One region of the Paenibacillus sp. FSL K6-1217 genome, then DNA from elsewhere that is predicted to be linked to it. Evidence: riboswitches for the same ligand, from Rfam matches in the RefSeq annotation. Region 1 holds a riboswitch; each other region holds the start of a gene.
The links. A riboswitch is a leader RNA that binds a small molecule or an ion and turns the genes downstream of it on or off. The one in region 1 is predicted to bind cyclic di-GMP.
Positions count from the first base shown of each region.

Region 2: another riboswitch for cyclic di-GMP. It lies ahead of MHH28_RS24655 (anti-repressor SinI family protein); the one in region 1 lies ahead of MHH28_RS25915 (transglutaminase family protein).
Region 3: another riboswitch for cyclic di-GMP. It lies ahead of MHH28_RS25100 (collagen-binding domain-containing protein); the one in region 1 lies ahead of MHH28_RS25915 (transglutaminase family protein).

Region 1 is NZ_CP150271.1:5,865,838-5,873,865, reverse strand. Features, by position in the region: rRNA gene MHH28_RS25925 (23S ribosomal RNA) at 1-443, opposite strand, end outside; rRNA gene MHH28_RS25920 (16S ribosomal RNA) at 734-2,294, opposite strand; gene MHH28_RS25915 (transglutaminase family protein) at 2,672-3,481, opposite strand; cyclic di-GMP riboswitch class I at 3,495-3,575, opposite strand; cyclic di-GMP riboswitch class I at 3,649-3,730, opposite strand; gene MHH28_RS25910 (sortase) at 3,858-4,511, opposite strand; gene MHH28_RS25905 (GtrA family protein) at 4,579-4,983, opposite strand; gene MHH28_RS25900 (glycosyltransferase family 2 protein) at 4,973-5,950, opposite strand; gene MHH28_RS25895 (glycosyltransferase family 39 protein) at 6,047-8,028, opposite strand, start outside.
Region 2 is NZ_CP150271.1:5,575,838-5,583,865, reverse strand. Features, by position in the region: gene MHH28_RS24680 (hypothetical protein) at 1,039-2,358, shown strand; gene sipW (signal peptidase I SipW) at 2,360-2,962, shown strand; gene MHH28_RS24670 (TasA family protein) at 3,062-3,658, shown strand; gene MHH28_RS24665 (TasA family protein) at 3,696-4,286, shown strand; gene MHH28_RS24660 (helix-turn-helix domain-containing protein) at 4,622-4,954, shown strand; gene MHH28_RS24655 (anti-repressor SinI family protein) at 5,092-5,235, opposite strand; cyclic di-GMP riboswitch class I at 5,270-5,373, opposite strand; gene MHH28_RS24650 (2-oxoglutarate dehydrogenase E1 component) at 5,870-8,028, shown strand, end outside.
Region 3 is NZ_CP150271.1:5,675,739-5,683,766, reverse strand. Features, by position in the region: gene MHH28_RS25105 (alpha/beta hydrolase) at 1-806, opposite strand, end outside; gene MHH28_RS25100 (collagen-binding domain-containing protein) at 1,666-4,557, opposite strand; cyclic di-GMP riboswitch class I at 4,639-4,731, opposite strand; gene MHH28_RS25095 (hypothetical protein) at 5,454-5,831, shown strand; gene MHH28_RS25090 (ASCH domain-containing protein) at 6,248-6,670, opposite strand; gene MHH28_RS25085 (DUF2278 family protein) at 6,768-7,517, shown strand; gene MHH28_RS25080 (hypothetical protein) at 7,496-8,028, opposite strand, start outside.

The sequences.
Region 1 (8,028 bases):
CGGGGTTTCACGTGCCCCGCACTACTCGGGATCCGTCTCGGAGGGAACACAGTTTGGGCTACAGGGCTTTTACCTCTATCGCGGGCCTTTCCAGACCTCTTCGCCTACTCGATTCCTTTGTAACTCCATGTGAGACGTCCCACAACCCCAAGAGGCAAGCCCCTTGGTTTAGGCTGTTCCGCGTTCGCTCGCCGCTACTGACGGAATCACTATTGTTTTCTCTTCCTCAGGGTACTTAGATGTTTCAGTTCCCCTGGTCTGCCTCTACGTATCCTATGTATTCAGATACGAGTAACTGCGAATTACCACAGCTGGGTTTCCCCATTCGGACACCCCCGGATCAAAGCTTGCTTACAGCTCCCCGAGGCAGTTTCGTTGTTCGCCACGTCCTTCGTCGGCTCCTGGCGCCTAGGCATCCTCCGTGTGCTCTTAGTAGCTTAACCTCGATTTTTCCGTCAGGAAAATATCGGACAATGAATTTCTTCAACGTCTGTATTTCCTTCAAGATCATCGTAGCATCGCCATTAATTCAAAACTTGTTTACACAAGTTCAGCTTAAAGGAATGTTCTAAAACGCAAATTCGTTTCGGTATCCAGTTTTCAAGGATCAAGTCTTACTGAGAGTTTGAGCTCTCAAAACTGACCAACGAGTGAGTGTTTGAACCCAAGGGTTCATTGTGGAAGCAAAGCTTCCGATTTGAATGTTTCCATTGCAGGAAACGATTCTCCATAGAAAGGAGGTGATCCAGCCGCACCTTCCGATACGGCTACCTTGTTACGACTTCACCCCAATCATCTACCCCACCTTCGGCGGCTGGCTCCCTTGCGGGTTACCCCACCGACTTCGGGTGTTGTAAACTCTCGTGGTGTGACGGGCGGTGTGTACAAGACCCGGGAACGTATTCACCGCGGCATGCTGATCCGCGATTACTAGCAATTCCGACTTCATGCAGGCGAGTTGCAGCCTGCAATCCGAACTGAGACCGGCTTTGCTGGGATTGGCTCCACCTCGCGGCTTCGCTTCCCGTTGTACCGGCCATTGTAGTACGTGTGTAGCCCAGGTCATAAGGGGCATGATGATTTGACGTCATCCCCACCTTCCTCCGGTTTGTCACCGGCAGTCACTCTAGAGTGCCCAGCTCTACCTGCTGGCAACTAAAGTCAAGGGTTGCGCTCGTTGCGGGACTTAACCCAACATCTCACGACACGAGCTGACGACAACCATGCACCACCTGTCTCAACTTTCCCCGAAGGGCACCTGATGCATCTCTGCTTCGTTAGTTGGATGTCAAGACCTGGTAAGGTTCTTCGCGTTGCTTCGAATTAAACCACATACTCCACTGCTTGTGCGGGTCCCCGTCAATTCCTTTGAGTTTCAGTCTTGCGACCGTACTCCCCAGGCGGAGTGCTTACTGTGTTAACTTCGGCACCAAGGGTATCGAAACCCCTAACACCTAGCACTCATCGTTTACGGCGTGGACTACCAGGGTATCTAATCCTGTTTGCTCCCCACGCTTTCGCGCCTCAGCGTCAGTTACAGCCCAGAAAGTCGCCTTCGCCACTGGTGTTCCTCCACATATCTACGCATTTCACCGCTACACGTGGAATTCCACTTTCCTCTTCTGTACTCAAGTCACCCAGTTTCCAGTGCGACCTCAGGTTGAGCCCAAGGTTTAAACACCAGACTTAAATAACCGCCTGCGCGCGCTTTACGCCCAATAATTCCGGACAACGCTTGCCCCCTACGTATTACCGCGGCTGCTGGCACGTAGTTAGCCGGGGCTTTCTTCTCAGGTACCGTCACTCCGGCAGCAGTTACTCTACCGGACGTTCTTCCCTGGCAACAGAGCTTTACGATCCGAAAACCTTCATCACTCACGCGGCGTTGCTCCGTCAGGCTTGCGCCCATTGCGGAAGATTCCCTACTGCTGCCTCCCGTAGGAGTCTGGGCCGTGTCTCAGTCCCAGTGTGGCCGTTCACCCTCTCAGGTCGGCTACGCATCGTCGCCTTGGTGGGCCGTTACCCCACCAACTAGCTAATGCGCCGCAGGCCCATCCCCAAGCGGCAGATTGCTCCGCCTTTCATTCTCTCCTCAGGAGAAGAAAGAAATTATCCGGTATTAGCTACCGTTTCCGGTAGTTATCCCAGGCTTGAGGGCAGGTTGCCTACGTGTTACTCACCCGTCCGCCGCTAAGTTTGAAAGGAAGCAAGCTTCCTTTCAAACTCCGCTCGACTTGCATGTATTAGGCACGCCGCCAGCGTTCGTCCTGAGCCAGGATCAAACTCTCCAAATTGGTATTTAGAAAGAGCGATTGCTCATTTTGAAACATCTGACGAGAATTGTTACATTCTCTAATTTTGGATCTCACCGAAGTGATTTCCGATACTCACTCGTTGTTCAGTTTTCAAAGATCAAGCTCGTTGTCAGCGCCGCTTAGCGCGTCACCAGCAACTCTTATAATATATCACGTTCACTCAAGCAATGCAAGCTTTATTTTGAAGTCACTTATTTAAGTGATTTCTCATTTCCTTTGCCGCTTCAAGAACGCTTATTTATAATAACCTATCCCTATATTAAAATGCAACCTTTATATAAATATATATAAATAAAAATAACCCACTTAATAATTAAGCGGGTTATTCTCAGTAATACTATAGGTTACAGCTACTCTTAGTAGAATTTCGCTGCAGTATATTTGCTTGCTGCTTTGATCAGTTGTGTGGACGCACTGCTCTTACCCAGGCCCGCATCCACTGTAGTATCAATCGTTACCCATTTGCCGTTCAAGAACACTTCATTCCAGGCATGATAAGAAGTTACATAGCTTGTATTACCCATAACCAGTTTGGTTGGAATGCCTTCACTGCGGAGCATAGTAGCGAACAAGGATGCGTAATCGTAGCAGATCCCTTTATTGGTAGCCAATGTGTTATCGTTGTTCGGAATATAATCCGTGCTTACGCTATTAGCCAGAGAGTAATCATATTTCACGTTAGCTACAATGTAATTGTAGATAGCCTTCACTTTGTCTGCGTCTGTAGTCAGACCCTTTGTAAGCTGTGCTGCCTTTTGAACTGCTTTATCGGAAGAACTCCATTTCACATTCTGTACAGAGCTCAAATATACGGCATTCGTGTTGCTCATGGCGAGGGATACAGTCTCGGAAGATAGCACTTTGTATTTGTTGCCGGTAGTATTCTCAAGAATGGACACCTTGTAAGAACCATTTCCCTGCTGAAGCGGGAACGTCTCATTCGGTTTGGAGGTGTATAAGTTGTAAGTATAGCTGTTAGTGTCCTTTGTAATCATGAGCTTCATCTTCTTGTCCTTAGGAACGTCATACGAAACTCCGATGACCCCTTGATCCAATTGCCCTACATTCAACCAGCTTGAATCTGCATTAGCTGCTTGAGCAGTGCCTGTCTGCACGGAAGCGACAAGTACAAAAAGCGTAATCAACATTAAATAAACTTTCTTCATGGATAAAACTCCTTTCGGTAGCTGGCTGCCATTCTTGCGGGAAGGCCCTTTAGCTTTGCGTCCCTACCTTTCGATAGGTTTGCCGTTATCGTATAAGCTTTATCTGTCCAATCTACTACCACATAATGACAGATTCAGAATAAAAACAAACAAAAAAAGCCTCTTCATTCGGTAGCTGGCTGCCATCCATGACGGGAAGGCCCTGTAGCTTTGCGTCCCTACCTTTCGATAGGTTTGCCGTTATCGTGTATTAGCTTCTTATATTTCTATCTTACCATATCCTTCTCTATTATCAAGACCCAAATTGCTAGATTCCACCAAAAAAACGCTAAAATTTTATGTTTTTTTCGACATTTACCGTCTTGTCCTGCAAGAATCAGGTTAGCTTCGCATGAATAATGAGTCTGTGGGTCGGATCGACAAGCGGATCGCAGGTAATGAGGGTCAGAATCTTATCGTCGTCCTTACCCTTCAGTACCGAAATATCGGTAGGCTCTACAATGGATACATCATATACTACATACTTGTATTCCTGACCGCTTGTAATAAGAGTAATGGTATCCCCTTTACCGACCTCATTCAGTCTGTTGAACAACCGCCCTGCTGTTCTTGACCGGTGTGCCGCAATCGCCGCATTGCCTACCGCACCTATCGGAGCTGTCTCCTTCATATGCGCCGCAGCATGCTTCATATTGGCCTTCGTGGCGCCCTCCAGTACAGGCAGCTTCAGATCGATTTTGTCGATTTCAATAATGGCCGTGATCTTGCCTCCGACTTCAATCTCCGGCGCTGTAGTGGGAACCGGCTCTTCCGCAGCCGATTCTTCCGCCAGCAGCTGGGTGACTTCCGCATAAGGCTTGCTCAGATCCGGATTTGCAGGAGCAGTAGCCGAAGGAACGATTTCACTGTAGGCCTGTTCAGCCTCTTCCAGCAGCTTCTGCTGCTGACGGTCCTCGTACCATTCGCTTCCTTTGGGGTAGAGCATAATCAGGACCCCGGCAAGTATGATCAAATAGGATAACTTCCGCATGACAATCGCCTCCGCAATATAGAATAAGTGCTACCCCCGCAGGATACGGGGAAGATGTACTGTTACCTTAGAATACCCACTTCCGGCTTCCAAAGAAATTAATGATCACTGTAATAAAGGTAACCAGCACCTTGGCCATCAGCACCTGAATCCCCAGGCTGTCAGTGAGCAGATGAATCAGCAGCACGGAGATGCCCAGCACCAGCAGATTCAGGACAATAAATCTCACCAGCTGCATCCGGTCAAAGCCGCTATTGCCGCCCCGGTCCCGGCCCTTGAAGGTTACCTTCTTATTCCAGAAAAAGCTGTTGGCCGTTCCGGCGCTGTAGGAAATAATCTGTGCAGGGGTGTTAAGCATCCCCAGGGAATGCAGCAGAGTAAATACCGCAAAATCAATGAACGTGTTAAGCAGGCCCACTGCATTGAATTTCAAAAATTGGATCATGCCTGCACTCCAAGCCTTATCTTGCATAATCGCTTTCCTTCCGCGTATCTACGGACTCTGCCTCCGGGTAGCCTCTGGTCTCGCGTACGATATAGAGCGGTCTATCCTTCGATTCATCATAGATCCGTCCAATGTATTCCCCGATTACGCCCAGCAGCATCAGCACAATGCCGTTAAACAGCAGGTTAACCCCGACAATGGATGCCCAGCCCGGCACCGTCCAGGAGGTGAAGACCTTCTGGAATAAGACCAGGAACAGGTAGATGAAGCTGGAGAAGGACAGGAAGAAGCCGACATAGGAGGCGATTTTGAGCGGCTTGTGTGAAAAGGAGGTGATTCCGTCGAGCGCGAAGCGGATCATTTTCTTCAGCGGATATTTCGTCTCCCCTGCAAAGCGTTCCTCCCGCACATATTCCACCATAGTCTGCCGGAAGCCAACCCAGCTCACCAGCCCCCGCACATAACGGTTCTTCTCCTTCAGGCCGCGCAGCACATCGCAGACCTTGCGGTCGATCAGCCGGAAGTCCCCGGTATCGGTAGGAATCTCCACACTGGTCATGCTGCTGAGCAGACGGTAGAAGATCTTGGCTGTCACCTTCTTGAAAAAGGTCTCCCCGTGGCGCTTCAGCCGCTTGGCATAAACCACCTCATAGCCTTCCTTCCACTTGGCGATCATCTGCAGAATGACCTCCGGCGGGTCCTGGAGATCTGCGTCAATCACCACAACCGCCTGGCCTTCAGCATAATCCATTCCCGCCGTAATCGCCACCTGATGGCCGAAATTACGGGAGAAGTCAATCAGCTTGACATGCTCATCCGTATTGCTGATGCCGCGCATAATCTCAGCCGTTCGGTCCCGGCTGCCGTCATTGACGAATACGAGCTCATAGGAATCGCCGCAACCATCCATTACTTTTTTGAGCCGCTCGTAGGTTACCTGAATGACTTCCTCCTCATTGTACATGGGGACAATCACACTATATCTGGCTTTCACCTGGGTTCCTCCTAAATTTGTTGTAAGCCACAGCTTCCTTGATGCGCTTCATCAACATCAGCTTTGAACATATATCCGGCTTCTGAAGCTCCCCTCCTAGAAGACCCAGGAAGGGAACCAGCGAAGTACATGAATGATATAATTGCTGTTCACCTGCATGCCGGATAACACCGGATAGAACATTACAAACAGGATGGCGGCGGCCGCCACATAGGCGTACCGCAAATATCTGGCACCCTGAAGCTTAGCGTCAAGCAGCTTAAGGATGTACACAATGGACAGAATCATAAACGGCACCATCGCAAAGTAATGGTACAGGAAGGTCTCACGCGGCACAAGCATCCATGGAACATATTGCGAGAAGAAACCGATCCAGATCATGTACAGGCTCTTGTCCCGGCGTCTCACGGTCAACCATACGGCGGCCAGCATCGCGAAGATTCCTGTCCACCAGATCAGCGGGTTGCCCATCGTTACTATGCTGCTAGCCTTGCCTGCCGGCAAGCCTTCGCCGCCGCTGAAGAACCACACCGGACGCTTCATGAACGGCCACTCCCACCAGGAGGAGGCGAACGGATGTGTAGCAACAAGCTGGCTGTGATAGTTGTACATATTCTTCTGGGCATCAATCAGTCCCTTAACCGTGAAGCCCTCTGCCGATGCAGACAGCGCAGGAATGAAGGACAGACTGTAGACGATGACCGGAATGACAATGAAGAAGCCTATACAACTGGCCAGGGTAATCACTGTATTCTTCCAGAAGGACTGATCCGCAGTCCGGCAGGCGGCTTTGAGCTCCTGTCCGGTCAGCTTGCCTTCAGCCAGCAGACGTCCGGCTGCCTTGTATTCCCTGTAGCGTTCGAAGAGTACCAACGCGAGCATAATAGCCAGTCCCGCGCCGCCGTAGATCACAATCCACTTGGAAGCCACCCCGATGCCGAAGAACAGTCCTGACCAGAACAGCGGAACCAGTGTGGTCCGCAGCGGTACCCGGTAGAAATTCATCGTGAAATACCGCTGCATGAAGTAGAACATCAGCATAATGAAGAATACGCCATACACATCGATGGTCGATATCCGCGTCTGGGTGAAATGCATGAAGTCCAGAGCGAATAGTCCCGCTGCCAGTGCTGCATACGTAGTCTTACGGAAGAGCCTCATGGCCATGATATAGATCAGCGGCAGCATCGCAATTCCGAACAAGGTGCCTATGATCCTCCACCCGAACGGATTGACGCCGAACAGCTCCATCCCTACTCCAATCAGCAGCTTGCCGAGCGGCGGGTGCGTGTTCTCATAAGGCACAATATTATGGTAATGCTCATAAGCGGTGCGGGCATGATAGATTTCATCAAAATACGTACTATTCATGAAGTTAGTGTTCTCCGGGATGATGGACTGCTCATCGAACAGATTGGCCGGCGTCCCCCTCTTAGCTGCCGCTCCCGGATCAGGTATAACACTTGCTATGGGCAGAGGAACCTTCGGTGCCCCCTGCTCATACAAGGCCATCTCATTGAGGGTGAAGCCCGGAGACGTAACCGAGAGCTTGACGTATCTTGCGGATACGTTAAGCGGCTGGCTTTTCCAGATGAAGACATTGCCGACATCCTCGCTTACCTCAAGCGGGCTGCTCCAATTATCAGGGGTCTGGCTGAATTCCAGCTGAAACTTGCCTGTCCCGACACCGCCGAACACATTAACCCGCTCCAGCTGACGGGCCTGCCCCAGATCCACATAGAAGCTCTCTCCGCTGGCCGCCGGCTCCCACAGCGTCTCAGGTGCCTTGTTGTCTCCCAGATGATAAAGGGCAAGCGCCCCGTATAGCGCGGTGATCCCCATCATCCAGACCCAGTCCCTGCGCTTCAGCTTCAGCGGAGAACGCCGTTCTGACTTGGCCAGCGGCTTAATGCCTTCTGCAAGCAGCATATCTGCTGCATAGGTCTCTGTGGGGGTAACCGGCTCAGGCAAGAGCTTCGCAGTTCGGCGGATATATACATCGTATCCAATATAGAGCAGATATAACGCAAGTATAATAGTGGTAATCGCTGTAACCAGCACTATTCCGTCAGTTGGCG
Region 2 (8,028 bases), 290 kb from region 1:
ACCGCATTAATGAGCAGGTGCATTGGAATTGAATAGGTGCGCCGGAATTGAACAGGTACATCGAAATTGAACAGGTACGCCGGAATTGAACAGGTACATCGAAATTGAACAGGTACGCCGGAGAAGGTACTTTCCATTTATGGATAGTACCTTCTTTGCATCGGTATACACTAACCCGATCGCTCCGCCAACTGGTGCCTATCCCTCACCGTCGGATCGTGTTGCAGCCACCACCTCGTATTATCTGCTTTCGCCAGATTCAGGTGCACTAGTGCTCCTCATTTCCGCCTACTGTCCACTTTCGCCAGATTCAGGTGCACTAGTGCTCCTCATTTCCGCCTACTGCCCACTTTCCCCGGATTCAGGTGCACTAGTGCTCCTCATTTCCGCCTACTGCCCACTTTCGGCAGATTCAGGTGCACTAGTGCTCCTCATTTCCGCCTACTGTCCACTTTCGCCAGATTCAGGTGCACTAGTGCTCCTCATTTCCGCCTACTGCCCACTTTTGCCGGATTCAGGTGCACTAGTGCTCCTCATTTCCGCCTACTGCCCACTTTTGCCGGATTCAGGTGCACTAGTGCTCCTCATCTCCGCCTCCTGCCCACTTTCGGCAGATTCAGGTGCACTAGTGCTCCTCATTTCCGCCTACTGTCCACTTTTGCCGGATTCAGGTGCACTAGTGCTCCTCATTTCCGCCTACTGCCCGCTTTCGGCAGATTCAGGTGCACTAGTGCTCTTCATTACTCTCCCCACTCTCCCCACTCTCCCCACTCTCCCCACTCTCCCCACTCTCCCTCCTCACCCCACCTCCCCATCCTACACCTCCAACCGTTCTTTATTAAGAACATTTATGAAAAACAGCGAGATCAGCAGATAAAGCCAGATATCGCGAATGATTTGTACTTTATTGCGAACATTCCGCTGAAATTAACATTTTTCTTTTCCAAGCCGCGCAGTGTATGATTTGCTTACGATATCGTTCTTTATTAAGAACGAATATAACGAATAATCATCAGCATGTTGAGAGGGGGCTTAGCTATGTACCCCAGATCTGCCAAGCGGCGCACACGGAAGACCCGGAAGCTCGGCCTGCGGATTCTGCAATCGGGTATGGCTGTATCTGTTCTTCTGATGTATACCTCGGGTCAGATCGGCAGCACCTACGGAGAGTTCAAGACTTCCCAGGAACAGATCAGCTCCATCGGGCTATGCCCGGTTTTCCCGGGTCAGATTGAGCAGCTGCTGTCGGAATTCAGCGGGCATCTGAATACCCTCATAGAGCTGAAGGCTTCCCTTGGCAGCTATAACATTAGTGGAGTGTATAACACTTCAGTCCCTGCCGGAGAGTTGTCGCTTGCAGAGCTGGATCAGGCTGCGGGCGAACTCTCGTCTGAGCTCACTCAAGCTGGCAGCGAGATCACCCTACTAGAGACGCAACTGAGCTTCAATAGGACGGTCTGGCAACAAATTTTGCAGGAAATTGGCAACGCAGCGGCCATTCTGCACAAGCTCGGAGGATATATGGTGAACCTCGACCCTAACTGTCTGGAAATCCGTGACGCACAGTTCTTCAACAACCTTCAGGAGAGTCTTCAACAAAGCGGGATTCTGTCGGAACCGCTGGCGGAGACGTTGAGCGGAATTGTGCAGTACCTCGGCTCGATTCATGATATCGGAGGATCATTGCCCACCGGCAATCCGGACCGTATCTTTCTCCGGCAGGATGATTACAGCTTCCCTGCTGAAGAGCCTGTTCTCTCTGTGGTAACCAGCACCTATTATGCAGATTCTCAGGTATCCCCCGCGCTGCTGGGTACGTATGAGCTGTTGAATACCGAATTAACAGTCTCCAAGGATACGCTGTCCTCCACAATCCATACCTTGCAGGAACGGCTGGCAGAAGTCGATAAGGCCAAGACGGCCCTTGAAGACAAGGCGAAGGCACAGCAAGAGGAAGAGCAACGCCTAGCGCTTGAAAAGGCCGATAAAGCCCAGGCCGAGGAAGCCGAACAGCTCGCCCTAGAGAAGCAGAAGGCTGCTGACGAAGCGCTGAAGCTGGAGCTGGAGAACGAACAAGCCAAGAATCAACCGCCCGCAACCAGTCCTCCTGACAAAAGCCAGCCGGTAGAGGAGCCTGCTCCCGAAGCGCCTGTAACGGACAATCCAGTCCCCACAGCTTCAGCAGCAGCAGAGGTTATTGCTCCAGCGGCCACGCCTGCGCCTGAGATTCTTTTACCGATGGCAACTCCAGATCATGAACCAGGCAGCGTAATTCCAGGTACTGTCGTGGACGGCGGGCAGCCCTCTCCTACAGCTACTCCGGCTCCACCATCCGATACCAGCAAAGGCGGCGAATAAGATGCGCATCCGAAAAATAGCCAATACGATCATCTCCACACTGATCCTGATCATCTTCCTGGTGCTGATCACAGCCGTTGTGATCTCCAAGGCCTCCGGCGGCGAGCCCTCCTTCTTCGGCTACCAGATCAAGACGGTATTATCCGGCTCCATGGAGCCCGGCATCCAGACCGGTTCCATCGTGGCCATTAAGCCCGGCGGGGACATGACCCGGTTCCAGAAGGGCGATGTGATCACTTTTCTGAATCCCGATAATATTCTGATTACCCACCGCGTGGTCGATGCCGAGCTGAACAGTGCTCTGGGGGAAGCCAGCTACACCACCAAGGGCGACAGTAATGATTCAGCCGACACCGCAGCCGTCAGTTCCACGAATGTGGTAGGCGAGTACACCGGCGTGACTGTCCCCTATGTAGGCTATGCCATGAGCTTCGCAGTCTCCAAAGCCGGAAGCATAGTGCTGATGATTATTCCCGGACTGCTTCTGCTCCTCTACGCGCTGTATTCTTCCTGGAAGGCCGTAGCGGCACTGGAAAAGAAGAATGTCGCGTCATCCGCAGCCAGCGGCGGAGGGCCGGATACTTTCACTGACCTCGTACAATGACCGATTGTTCTCTCCCGTTTACGAAACGCGGAGCCACAATACAGCTTGCCGGAAGCACCGGCTATGCACAAAGCAGACTCATAAGAGAGGGATGAATCAATGAACGTCAAAAAAACATTAGGTCTCGGCGTTGTATCGGCAGCATTAGGCTTAACCCTGGTCGGCGGAGGCACCTTCGCTTACTTCAGCAGTACTTCCACTTCTTCTGCTTCTTTTAACAATGGAACTTTATCACTGCAAACCGATCCTTCTGTCATTGTTAATCTCAGCAACCTCAAGCCGGGCGATACCGTCTTACGGGACTTCAAACTCAAAAATGACGGGACGCTCAATATTCCCAAAGTGGTACTGCGCACCTCATCGGCCATTACAGACGCCCAGGGAGACAACGGCTCCCATAATTTCAAGGATGATATTATCGTGACCTTCCTCCTGAACAAGGATAAGAAGGAATCGCCGCTCCTGGTCATCTCACTGGCCGATCTGGAGCAGGAGAGTCCCGATCTGGTAGCCCGGGGAATTATCGGAGCGATCTTAGGCGGAGAGAAGTCCGGCATTAAAGCCGGCACCTCGGATAACCTGACCATTCAGTTCGCCTTCAAGGAGACCCTCCAGCCGCAGAACTATTATCAGGGCGACACGCTTGCACTGACACTGAATTTCGAAGCTAACCAGGAAAAAGGCACTCTCAAATAATCCATAACAAACAAACCATCCAAGGAGGAATTAAATCATGGGAATCAAAAAAACATTGGGTCTTGGCGTAGCATCGGCAGCACTGGGATTGTCTTTAATCGGCGGGGGCACCTTCGCTTATTTCAGCTCCACAGCCACCAGCACGGCAACCTTCGCCGCCGGTACGCTGAAGCTCGGCTCTTCCTTCAATACACCGGTAGCGCTGACGAACCTGAAGCCGGGAGACTACACCGTCCGCACCTTCACCTTGTCCAATGACGGCACACTGGATATCAAATTCCTCAAGCTCGCCAGCACTTATACTGTAACCGATGCCAAGGGGGATAACGCGGGCCAGGATCTCGGAGACCACTTCAAGGTCAAGCTCCTCGATAATTCGTATACCGGCGGTTCCCTAAGCGGCCATGTGCTGTCCGAGATCTCCCTGAAGGATCTGAAAAACACCCCCAGCTATGATCTCGTAGCGGCGGGCGTACTGCCGGGCGGGATTGCCGCTGCCGGGTCCAAGACCTTCAAGATCGCTTTCGAGTTCGTAGACAACACGCTCGATCAGAACATTTTCCAGGGTGACGGCTTATCGCTGAACTGGACCTTCGATGCGCTTCAGGGACTGGGAGAAGCCAAGTAGGCAGGCAGGTCAGGGACTGAATCTGTAGGCGGAAAAGGCTTTGTCGTCCTTTGTATAGGACGGTACCGTTTCAGCGAGAACTACAAGAATAACGGCATATCCTCCCCCAGCCGGGAGCGGTATGCCGTTTATTTTTTCCCTGCTGCCCGGTTCAATGATTTTGTCCGTCTTGCGGTTTTTTGTTATACTGACTAGTGGAAACGACTTTGCCGTCCTTTTTTAGCGGCGGTACCGTTTCAGCGAGAAAGATAAGGACAATGGATTGCGCGAAGCATCATAGATGCTTATCTTTTAACAAAAAAAGTACGGAGGGCGTTGTAATCGTGTCAGATACTATGGGAAGCCGCATCCACAAACTCCGTCTGGAGAAGGGCTATTCGTTATCCGAGCTTGCGGATAAGGCTGATGTGGCGAAATCATACCTCAGTAATGTGGAACGGAATATTCAATCCAACCCCTCCATTCAATTCATCGAAAAAATCGCTGACGCGCTTCAGGTATCCATTCATGCCTTGCTGTACGGCGGACTGGCCGAGACGGAAGAACAGGCCCTGGACGGGGAATGGTTCCGGCTGGTTCAGGAGGCCATGGCCTCCGGTATCAGCAAACGTGAATTCAAGGAATTCCTGGATTACCAGAAATGGCGCATGGAACAAAAGGACAACTAAACGTGGCATTATAAGCTACAGGGGTACATGCCAGGGAGACCGCCTTCGGAGCTGAAATCCCTCCCTGACATACAGAAAAGGCACAGCTACCGTCCGCTGTGCCTTTTCTGTATGTATCCGAACAATGATGACCGCCCTTACATCGCCTGGAGCGCCTTTTCACTGAGAAACCGGCGGATATCATCCGCCGCGATCCCTGCCTGTTTGGCAGACATCAGCAAATGCACCCATTCTAAATCCAGATCAACTGCCTGCAACTCGTCATTCTCCTGGTTGGACATATCCAAGAAATCTCCTCCTAGAATTTTCGCGTCCCCAGGCAGTCCGGCCATCATAGTAGTATTTCTACTGTGTAGTATCCCTACTTTAGATCCGAGACTTTGTGCCCCTGTCTTTCGGCAGGTTTACCCTTTACTGGACCCTTTCCATCATGAAAGGATCTGGCAAGAATTAATGAAACCGTTCTCCGCAATAACATTATACAAGATCATGCGCGATTAGTGTGTCGTTTTCTGGAATTTTTTTATGATAAAATGTGAGGAAACGTAGCCGAAATTGGCAGCGGCTTGTATAAATATTCCCAGTTCCAAGTTCAAACCCCGGGTAATAGTTTAATTATACTAAGGGGAACCGTAACCGCCCCGCCATACCGCTACACGGCGACATTGTATAGAGACAATTACCCATTTGCATATATTATGGACAGTTAGAGTATTAAAGCTTATTTATGATAGTTCCGTATGAATACGGTAATGAATCATGCCGAATTGCGAACGGATTGCGCGAAAGTATGAATTGATTACCCTGCCGGAAAGTAGCACAATAAGATGAGAATGAAACCGCAAACATTTGCAGCTCCGCCAAGTGGCACACTGGATGCCTCGCGTGGAGTTTATCCGTTAGGAGGACCTATTCATGGCAGTCAAAGAGCCCTATAACGACACAGTATGGAACAAATACTACGGCCCGAACCTGGGCTACATCCAAGAGATGTATGAGCAATTTGTTAAGGACCCCTCTTCAGTTGAACAACATTACCGCGATCTCTTCACCGTATCCGGCCCCCCTCCTCTGGCTCCAGATGCCGAGAGGGCACCAAGGCCTGCCGTATCCGCAGATGCGCAGTGGCTCAAGAAGGCTGTCAAGGCCTCGAAGCTGATCGCCAATATTCGTATATACGGCCATATGGCCGCAGACATTGACCCGCTGGAGCGCAGCAGTAACCCGATGGCGAAATGGCTGGAGCTGGAGACCTACGAGCTTACACGCGAGGATCTGAATGCCCTGCCCGCTTCGCTGATCTGGGACAATGCCCCGGCGGATGTGCATACCGCTATGGATGCCGTCCATAGAATGCGCAAGGCCTACACGCAGACCATCGCCTATGAATTCGGCCATGTGCACGATGAACAGGAGCTGCGCTGGCTCAACAGCCAAGCGGAATCCATGACCTCCCCTGCCCCGCTGAATAATACAGAGCGCAAGGAGCTGCTGAAGCGGCTGATTCAGGTTGAGCATTTCGAGACCTTCCTGCACAAGACCTTCGTCGGCCAGAAGCGGTTCAGCTTGGAGGGCAATGACGCCCTCGTGCCGATGCTGGATGAGATTGTGCGGGCTGCCGCGCATGATGGCGCAGAGCATATTCTGATGGGCATGGCCCACCGCGGAAGACTTAATGTGCTGGCTCATATTCTGGGTAAGCCTTATGATATTATTTTCTCGGAATTCCATCACTCGCCGAACAAAGAGCTGTTCCCTTCGGAAGGCTCCATGGGCGTTACTTACGGCTGGAGCGGGGATGTGAAGTATCATCTCGGGGCTGACCGTGCCGTCCGCGAAGGCGAGACTGTGCGTACCCGGATCACGCTTGCCAACAACCCGAGCCATCTTGAATTCGTCAATCCTGTGGTCGAGGGCTTCACTCGAGCCGCACAGGAAGAGCGCAGCGCCCCGGGCCTGCCTCAGCTGAATACAAGCAAGGCCATGGCTGTGCTGATGCACGGCGACGCCGCCTTCCCGGGCGAAGGCATTGTCGCCGAGACGCTGAATATCGGCAAATTGCAGGGTTATCAGAATGGCGGCACCGTGCATATTATCGTCAATAACCGGATCGGCTTCACCACGGAGAGCGAGGATTCCCGCTCCACCCATTATGCCAGCGATCTGGCCAAAGGGTATGAGATTCCGGTCGTGCATGTCAATGCCGATGACCCGGAAGCCTGCATTGCCGCAGTCCGTCTGGCCAGCGCTTACCGCCATCAGTTCAAGAAGGACTTCCTGATTGACCTGATCGGCTACCGCCGCCACGGGCATAATGAAATGGATGATCCCGATACTACCCAGCCGATTGTGTACAGCAAGGTGCGCAATCACCCTACCGTCTACCGCTCCTATGCGGAACGCCTTCAGCGTGAGAAGGTAATCACTGCCGATGATGTGAAGAACATGATCGCCGAGGCCGAGAGCGTCCTCCAGCAGGCCTTCGACCAGATGAAGGAAGGCAAGCAGAAGAATGCGGAGTCCAAAACCTCCGTCGCGCTGGATAACGACAGCTCTAAGCCGCGTCCGACCGCCTTCCCGCTGGCCGGGCTGCAGGAGATTAACCGCGAGCTGCTGCGCGTACCTTCCGGCTTCAAGGTCTATCCGAAGCTGGAACGCATTCTCCAGCGCCGCAAGGATGCGCTGAATGACGGGGAACGGGTGGACTGGGCGCTGGCAGAGACCCTTGCCTTCGCCACCATCCTGAAGGACGGCACGCCGATCCGCCTCAGCGGCCAAGATTCGCAGCGCGGCACCTTCGCCCACCGTCACCTGGTCCTGCATGACAGCGAGAACGGCGGACTCTACTCTCCGCTGCATCAGCTGAGTGATTCCCGCGCTTCGTTCGGCGTCTACAACAGCCCGCTGTCCGAGGCTTCCGTACTCGGCTTCGAATATGGATATAATGTGTTCGCACCGGAGACCTTCGTCATCTGGGAAGCTCAATACGGCGACTTCGCCAATGCCGCCCAGGTTATTATCGACCAGTTCATCTCCGCCGGCCGCGCCAAGTGGACGCAGCGCAGCAATCTGAC
Region 3 (8,028 bases), 190 kb from region 1:
TCATTCATCATCGCATAAGGTACGAACGTATCCGCATCCCCATGGATGAACAGAATCGGCACCTTGGCCTTGCGTACCTGCTTCAGCGCAGACGCCTCGCCAAAGAAATAACCGGCCTTCATCCGGGTCACCAGACTGGCCACCGGCACAAACGGGAAGCTTGGCAGATGGTACATCCGCTTCAGCTGATAGGATAGCTGCGCCTGGACGGAGGTGTAGCCGCAATCGGCGACAACTGCCTTGACCTGCGGAGGAAGCTCCTCCCCGGCCGTCATCAGCACCGTGGCTCCGCCCATCGATACGCCATGCAGCACAATCTGCGCGTCCGGACCGTTCTCCTGCAGGACGAATCCGATCCATTTCAGATAATCCCGGCGCTCCGGCCAGCCAAAGCCGATATAATCACCTTCACTTTTCCCATGTCCTCTGGCATCTGGCAGCAGCACATTGTACCCCAGGTTCTCATAGTAGTTTTTGGCGGTGGCTCCCATATCCTTGGCCTTCCCGGAATACCCGTGGGCCACAATGACGGTTCGGCCGGCAGCGCGCCCCGACGCCAGATAATAGCCTTGCAGCTTGAGCCCATCCTCAGACACCAGCTCCACCTCGCGGAAGCTCTGCCGGGACACCCACTCCGCCCCTTCTCCCCACGAGGCTCCGGCCACCGGCGGCGGATCAATTTTAAGATCAGGAGTCTTGGCCAGGAATTCCTTAGGGGCCCGCTTAATGGCTACTCCATAAAAATAGAATCCGGCATATCCCACCCCACCGGCAGCCACAATCACCACCACAAGCAGGTATATCATCCACATCAACGTTCCTCCTTCCGCAAGCAACCCTTCCAGCCAGGGAATAGGATCTTTTGCTTAGCGTAATTTGAGCCTAGTATAGCACGGGAGCAAGGCCAACTAAAAATACAGCTGGGGCTAAGGCAAGATTCAGCATGAAGCTCTTTCTCTACAGTAACATTAACGGCTCGTGCGTCCTGCTCTACTCTAGGGCGAAGACGCTATCCGCTTTCTCTAGGTGGTTACTTCCCTCCAATTAGTACACTCGCCTTCTCGCTTGTGTTGTGTTCGGTTTTCGCATACATTTGCTCCTATCGCCTTCTCGCAGCACATTGTGTTCGCTTTTTAGCATACATTAATCCACTCTCGTTCTCATTCAGTCTGTGTACGGATGGAGTATGAATTACGGCGACGCTTGGGAGCACGCTCCGCAAACGGAACGTTGTTCCAATCGCTCTTGTATCCAGATTTTTTCATTCCCCTAGTCGGTGAAAATCCGGATACAAAGGCGACCGCTCCGCTTCTCCACAATCATTCCGCCCGCTCCGCTGTTTAAGAGTAGGAGTATCAAATCCTAATATCCCTTTTCCTCAATTTGTATTCGGTTTTTCGCAAACACCCAGCCTTTGACCATTAATATCAGGTCCAGGCTCCTCAGGGGCCACCCTTCAGCCATGTTCAGCAACAAATTCACTCTACGAATCATTCTAAGAACACTTATACACAAATCTATACACATCTTATACACAATAGACGGGAACCAAAATTTCCTAAACAACGAAAAAAGAGCTGCTTCCAGGAGAACGTCTTCTCCGAAAGCAGCCCTTGTCAAATCACAGGATCATTGTTTGTTTGCATACATCTCAGTTCGGGTGACTCACTTACGTTTGCCGTTTCTGGTGGTTCTTCTAAGAATCAAGCCCAGACCAGCGAGTGCCAAACCGGCAAAATAATATGGAGCAGGACTGGACTCGCCCGTCTTAGGCAGGGTTCCATCCGCAGGCACACCGCCTAGAGGAACTTCATCATCGATAACGACTACATCGGGTGCCGGTTCTGCCGATGGCAACGGCGTTGGCGCCGGTGTCGCTACTAATGGCCCAACCGCTACAGCCGTTGTCGGCGATGGTGCCGGTACTGTGGTAGCTGTTGGAGTTGCTACAGGTCCAAGCGGCAGCGGGTCATCATCTACAACCACATCATTGCTCACGATAAATCCGATAATCGGAGTCGGCGTTGGCACTGGCGGGAAACTGAACGGCGGCGATATTGGATCTGGCGTTGTTACTGGTGTCGGCGCTGGTGTTGGTGTCGGTGTTGGCGCTGCCGTCGGATCTGGTGTCGATGTCGGCGTCGGCGTTGGTGTCGGTGTTGCCGTCGGTGTCGGTGTTGGCGTTGGTGTCGGTGTTGCCGTCGGTGTTGGTGTCGGCGTTGCCGTCGGTGTCGGCTCTGCCGTTGGCGTTGGTGTCGGCTCTGCCGTTGGCGTTGGTGTCGGCTCTGCCGTTGGCGTTGGTGTCGGCTCTGCCGTTGGCGTTGGCGTCGGTACTGCCGTTGGCGTTGGTGTTGGCTCTGCCGTTGGCGTTGGTGTCGGCTCTACCGTTGGCGTTGGCGTCGGTACTGCCGTTGGCGTTGGTGTTGGCTCTGCCGTTGGCGTTGGTGTCGGCTCTACCGTTGGCGTTGGCGTCGGTACTGCCGTTGGCGTTGGTGTCGGTGTTGGATCTGGTGTCGGTGTTGGTACTGCCGTCGGCGTTGGTGTCGGCTCTGCCGTTGGTGTCGGTGTTGGTACTGCCGTTGGCGTTGGTGTTGGTGTTGGTTCTACCGTTGGCGTTGGTGTCGGTGTCGACGTCGGCGTTGGTGTCGGCTCTGCCGTTGGTGTCGGTGTTGGTGTTGGCTCTGCCGTCGGCGTTGGTGTTGGCCCTGCCGTCGGTGTTGGTGTCGGCTCTGCCGTTGGTGTCGGTGTTGGCCCTGCCGTCGGTGTTGGTGTCGGCTCTGCCGTTGGTGTCGGTGTTGGTACTGCCGTCGGTGTTGGTGTTGGCTCTACCGTTGGTGTCGGTGTTGGCCCTGCCGTCGGTGTTGGTGTCGGCTCTGCCGTTGGTGTCGGTGTTGGTACTGCCGTCGGTGTTGGTGTTGGCTCAACCGTTGGTGTTGGTGTCGGCCCTGCCGTCGGTGTTGGTGTTGGCTCTACCGTTGGTGTTGGTGTCGGTTCTGCCGTTGGTGTAGGTGTTGGTACTGCCGTTGGCGTTGGCGTCGGTACTGCCGTTGGTGTCGGCGTCGGCTTCACAGTCGGCGTTGGTGTTGGCACCGCCGTTGGCGTTGGCGTCGGCTTCACGGTTGGCGTCGGTGTTGGCTTCACGGTTGGCGTCGGCGTCGGCTTCACAGTCGGCGTTGGTGTCGGCTTCACAGTTGGTGTCGGCGTCGGCTTCACGGTTGGCGTTGGCGTCGGCTTCACGGTTGGTGTCGGCGTCGGCTTCACGGTTGGCGTTGGCGTCGGCTTCACAGTCGGCGTTGGCGTCGGCTTCACAGTCGGCGTTGGCGTCGGCTTTACGGTCGGCGTCGGCGTTGGCTTCACAGTTGGCGTCGGCTTTACGGTCGGCGTCGGTGTTGGCTTCACGGTCGGTGTTGGCTTTGGAGTTGGAGTACACACAGGTGTAGGTGACGGTTTTATGGTCGGTGTTGGTTTTACCGTAGGTGTCGGCGTTACCGTCGGTGTCGGCGTTGCTGTCGGTGTCGGTGTTACCGTCGGTGTTGGTTTTACCGTCGGCGTCGGCGTTACCGTCGGTGTCGGCTTCACAGTCGGTGTCGGCGTTACCGTCGGTGTCGGCTTCACTGTCGGTGTCGGCGTTACCGTCGGTGTCGGCTTCACAGTCGGCGTCGGTGTTGCCGTTGGTGTCGGACTCGGCGGCGGCCCCTCTCCCTCGTACATTCCAAGGTGCATCTCAACCCCGCCGCTAAAAGATTTTGCAATCAGAGTCCCATACAGCTCCGCTCCGGAATAATGGACATCCGCTCTAGGTGCGAGGATCGTCCCGAAGAATGAGGTATAAGCGATATCTACCTTAGTTGCTTCGTAGAAATTGAATAATACCTGGCTTGCTCTGCCGTTATTCATTGAAAAGCTTGGCACATTGACTGTAGACCCGCTTATATTAATAATCAACGTAGCGTTCTGGGCAATGTTGAACTGAATATAATTCGTACTCGCCAGTGTCGAGGCATCCAGATGAACCACATTGAAGCGATCCGGTGCATTTATCGTAAGCTGTCCATAATGATTATTCCCAATCTCATTCGTGTCGGCCAAGGCCCCATACTCTGCAGAACGCGAGATCAGAACCTCCTGCTCGGCCGTAAAATCTATCGGATTGCCTTTCTTCTTCGTGCCTTTAATATTGACACTAGGTTCATTGGCTGTAATGTTATCCCCGTATACCACGTTCCCGTAGATCTCTCCGCTGCCTGAATGTACAAAATTCCTGCCGGCCACAAGTACATCCGTCGGTGCAGCATCCCTATATGCTCTGGCAACTCCGTAACCTCCAGAGAGGGTAATATTCCCCGCCGCTGCAAGGCGGCCTTCGATCTGATCACCGCCTTGTGTGAAATCCCCTAAGATAAAAGCATTAAAATTGCCTGCGACCCCCAAAATTGGTGTTGGCGTATACGGCACCCCTGAAGCTGCTCTAACATCCATCCCCCACGTGAAGGCACTGGATACGGTCAATAGGCCTGCCATAAGAATGGCGGCTGTTTTACGCACTCTTTTGTTCAATAGTCCACACCTCCTAGTTACTATTCTATGAATCTTTCACCCGACTATAACAACAAAAAGACCGCCACGAAGGGTTAGCTTCACGGCGGCCGGACGACCATAGCCTCAACTTTAGAGACAGTAGATTCCTGACTTTGCGTCCCGTTCTTTCGATACGGTTTGCGTTTGTACATGATTTCGGTATGAAATTGTTGATTTTGCTTATGTATATTCGTTGTTGAGTCTATGACATTTGTTACTTTTGTACTATTTTCAGTTTATCCGCTCCCCCGCCCTGTTGTCAATCCATTCCAAGTATAATTTTTGAAAAAATCTCAGAACCCCAATCCCACAATCCCTTGTCCCCCATGGGTTTATGCATACTATCCTTCTCACCCCTACAACTGTCATTGGCTACCTGGCTCTATAATAATATTAATTTACATTATTAAAATTTGATACATATGGCCTACTTCGTCGCTGTTCCTCCCTGTTTAACTCCTAGCTTGCTCCTATTCGATGCCATTTTACCTATTCACAGACACCCCGCTCCGAAAAAAAGTGCCGCCCGTGATGGACGACACCCGCTACAAGGATTCATCTATTATTAAATAAAATGTCGCCTAAGCAGACATGAACAGTTGAACCCAACCAATCATCGATACCCAGAGCGGAACACTTAGAATGATCCCGAATACCACACCGCGGCGGAGACTTCCTTCATGACTCATTGCCATTCTCCTTTGAGCTGATTTATTTTTTCAATCTTTATTATTTCAATTTTAATATAAAATAATTCTTCGAATTTTATTGTGAATTATGTCACATTGTTACTGTCAGTTGATAATACCCATTGATTATTTTTTGAATGATGAGTTACAATGCGAATATACGTTCTCTTAGAGGGGTTGAGAGGGATGCATAGAGCAGAGAGTCAGGACAACCTGCTGGTCAAATCTTATATTTTGCTGCCGCTAATTCTATCCGCCTTCGAGCGTGATGCATCCGTGATGTCCTTAGAGCTGCGCACGCCTGCGCCTTATCTGGAGGTGATCCAGACTGCCGTCCAGGCTGCCGCTGCCGATCTGCGGGAGGTCCGTGCCGGAATGCGGGCCCGTGGTCTGAAGGTCTATGAACAGCAGCGCCTGGAAGCTGGCGTCGAAGCCAAATTCGTCTGCAGGGGTTATCACGAGCGGATGCTGCTGCTGGATGATGTGATTGCCGCCCAGGCCACTGTGCATATGCGCAGATATCTGGGGATGGAGAAGACGGAGCAGGGCGGCGCGGAGGGATAAGCCAGCGGGAGAAGTACTTTTATTGAACCTGTTCATGCAGGGCGCAGTACCTACAAAAGAAGCCTGCCGCAAGCGGCAGACTTCTGCATTACACGATGACCCGGATGCGGTTACATTAACAACGTCCAATACCCCAACGTCCCGCATATAACCACTACAGCTACCGGGTACAGGATTCTCCGGCTGACCTGATCCCTGAACACAAGAAACAAACAAAGCATACAAAGCCATGCAATTAGAAGGCTTCCCATCTATTATGCATACGCTCCTTCCCGGCAATTCTGCTTCATCTCCAGCGTTGACCGCTGTAGAGCACACTATCCTAATATATAGGAAGATTTCCCGCCGAATATCCCAATTATACCAGCTGAGTGCCAGTCCGGAGCAAATTTTTAGTCAAAATGCGATCAGGCGATTCAAAATTCCTTCTCCAGCACAGGATATTCCCAGAATCCCAGACGTCCCTTCGCGGGTATGGGATGTACCAGCGGCACAACTTCCTCCAGCTTCCAGGCGTACCTTCCTACGGTATAATTCCCGAACACATATTCATTCCCGCCCGGCCAGCCCTGCTGCACAAGCTCAGGCGTAACTTCACAGCAATCCGCAATTCGGCTGACGGCAATGATCCGGCCGGTTGGCAGATTGTCCGCCGTGAAGCCATGACGGGCCAGCAACGACTGAATAGGCTCTGTCCGGCAGATCGCCTTATTTACCTGCATCCCGGCATGAATGGCCAATGCTCCCCGGTGGGCGGTCCGCCAGGTGCGGGTTTCGATTTGCTTTTCTCCCAGCGCAATTAAGGTTGCCCACGGCTGGCGAATCGTCAGAACCTTCATAATGTAGCTTGCCTCCTCTGATGAACACCTTACTAGTCAGAATTACTACGGCCTCCTATGGGAAAGAATAATAGCTATGAAGGAGGACTGATGAGCGATGGGTAACGGATTAGATCAAGGGTATGGGGTATTAAAATGCAAAATATCCAATGAGGATAATGTCTATAAGCTAGGTTACAAAAACAATCATATTCAGGTGCTGGTTGACGTTGAAGACGATGACCACAAAAAGTATAGATTGGCCATCAACATCCGATCAAGCAATAAAGCCGAGCATTTACCGGAAGACACTGCCAATCAGGTGCTGTATTATGTGGGTGAAGATTTAAAATCGGAAGAAACAGCCCGCTGGCTCAAGCTTGAGTCCGGCTTCACGAAGATCACCAGGGAGAACCGGAGCCTTGCCCTAGATTATATCAGAGGAAACCTGGTGATTCCCAGTAAGATGGTAGCCCTGCCTAATACGAACCAAGATGACAAGGAAGACAACGATCCCCACAACAATCTCTATGACAAAATCACCTCTTACATCGAGGAAGCACACAAGCAGAAGGCCACCCTGTATGCGTTCGGCGAACCTTGGGGGCCTGTGGATAAACCCGACAAATACTTCGGCTTCTCTCCTGGACAGGGCGTTCATAATATCCACATGAATCAAGGCAATGCCGGCGGGTATTCCCGAGAAAATGGTACATGGCAGGACGGCGGAGTGCTTATTCATTTCCAGAACGCGAACAGATGGGTGGCTATCTTCCTGGCCTTCCAGTCCCAATCCTGGTGCACTAACGACCAGGGAGATGCCACTAAGCCGGTTAGTGAATGTAATCATACCAATGCTTTGTCATGAGCCAACACCATCGCATTAACCGCTGATACGATATCCTTGACATCCAACTGTTCATCCAGCCTCAAATGAAGTTGTAAGGTAGAGACTGGTGAGTGGTTAGCAGAAACGATGAGCTCAACCTCATGAGATGAAAGCACCTTTGCTTGCAGGATTTGCAGCCAGGGGATAAGATCCGGTAACGCTTTATCCTCTGAAGGACCCATTTCCATGCCATCCATCCCAATAGGTGAACGCCCGTCGAAATACTCAATCCTTAGCACAGCCTCAGAAGGGGGACTGTTCCTCTTCAAAGTCCTAGCCGCTTCCAGCTGACGGCGGGAGGTTCGTGCAGGACCGATAATTATATTCCACAAAACGATACACAGGGAGGGGATGAAGAAGCAGAGCACCGCCAACCAACCACTGGAGGTCTTGACATAGACGGCAAAAAAGAGGGCTGCGGATAGAATCGCAAGCAACCAGATGTAGAGCTCCTGCCGCCATTTGGACTGGCGCATCCCGGATGCTGGAG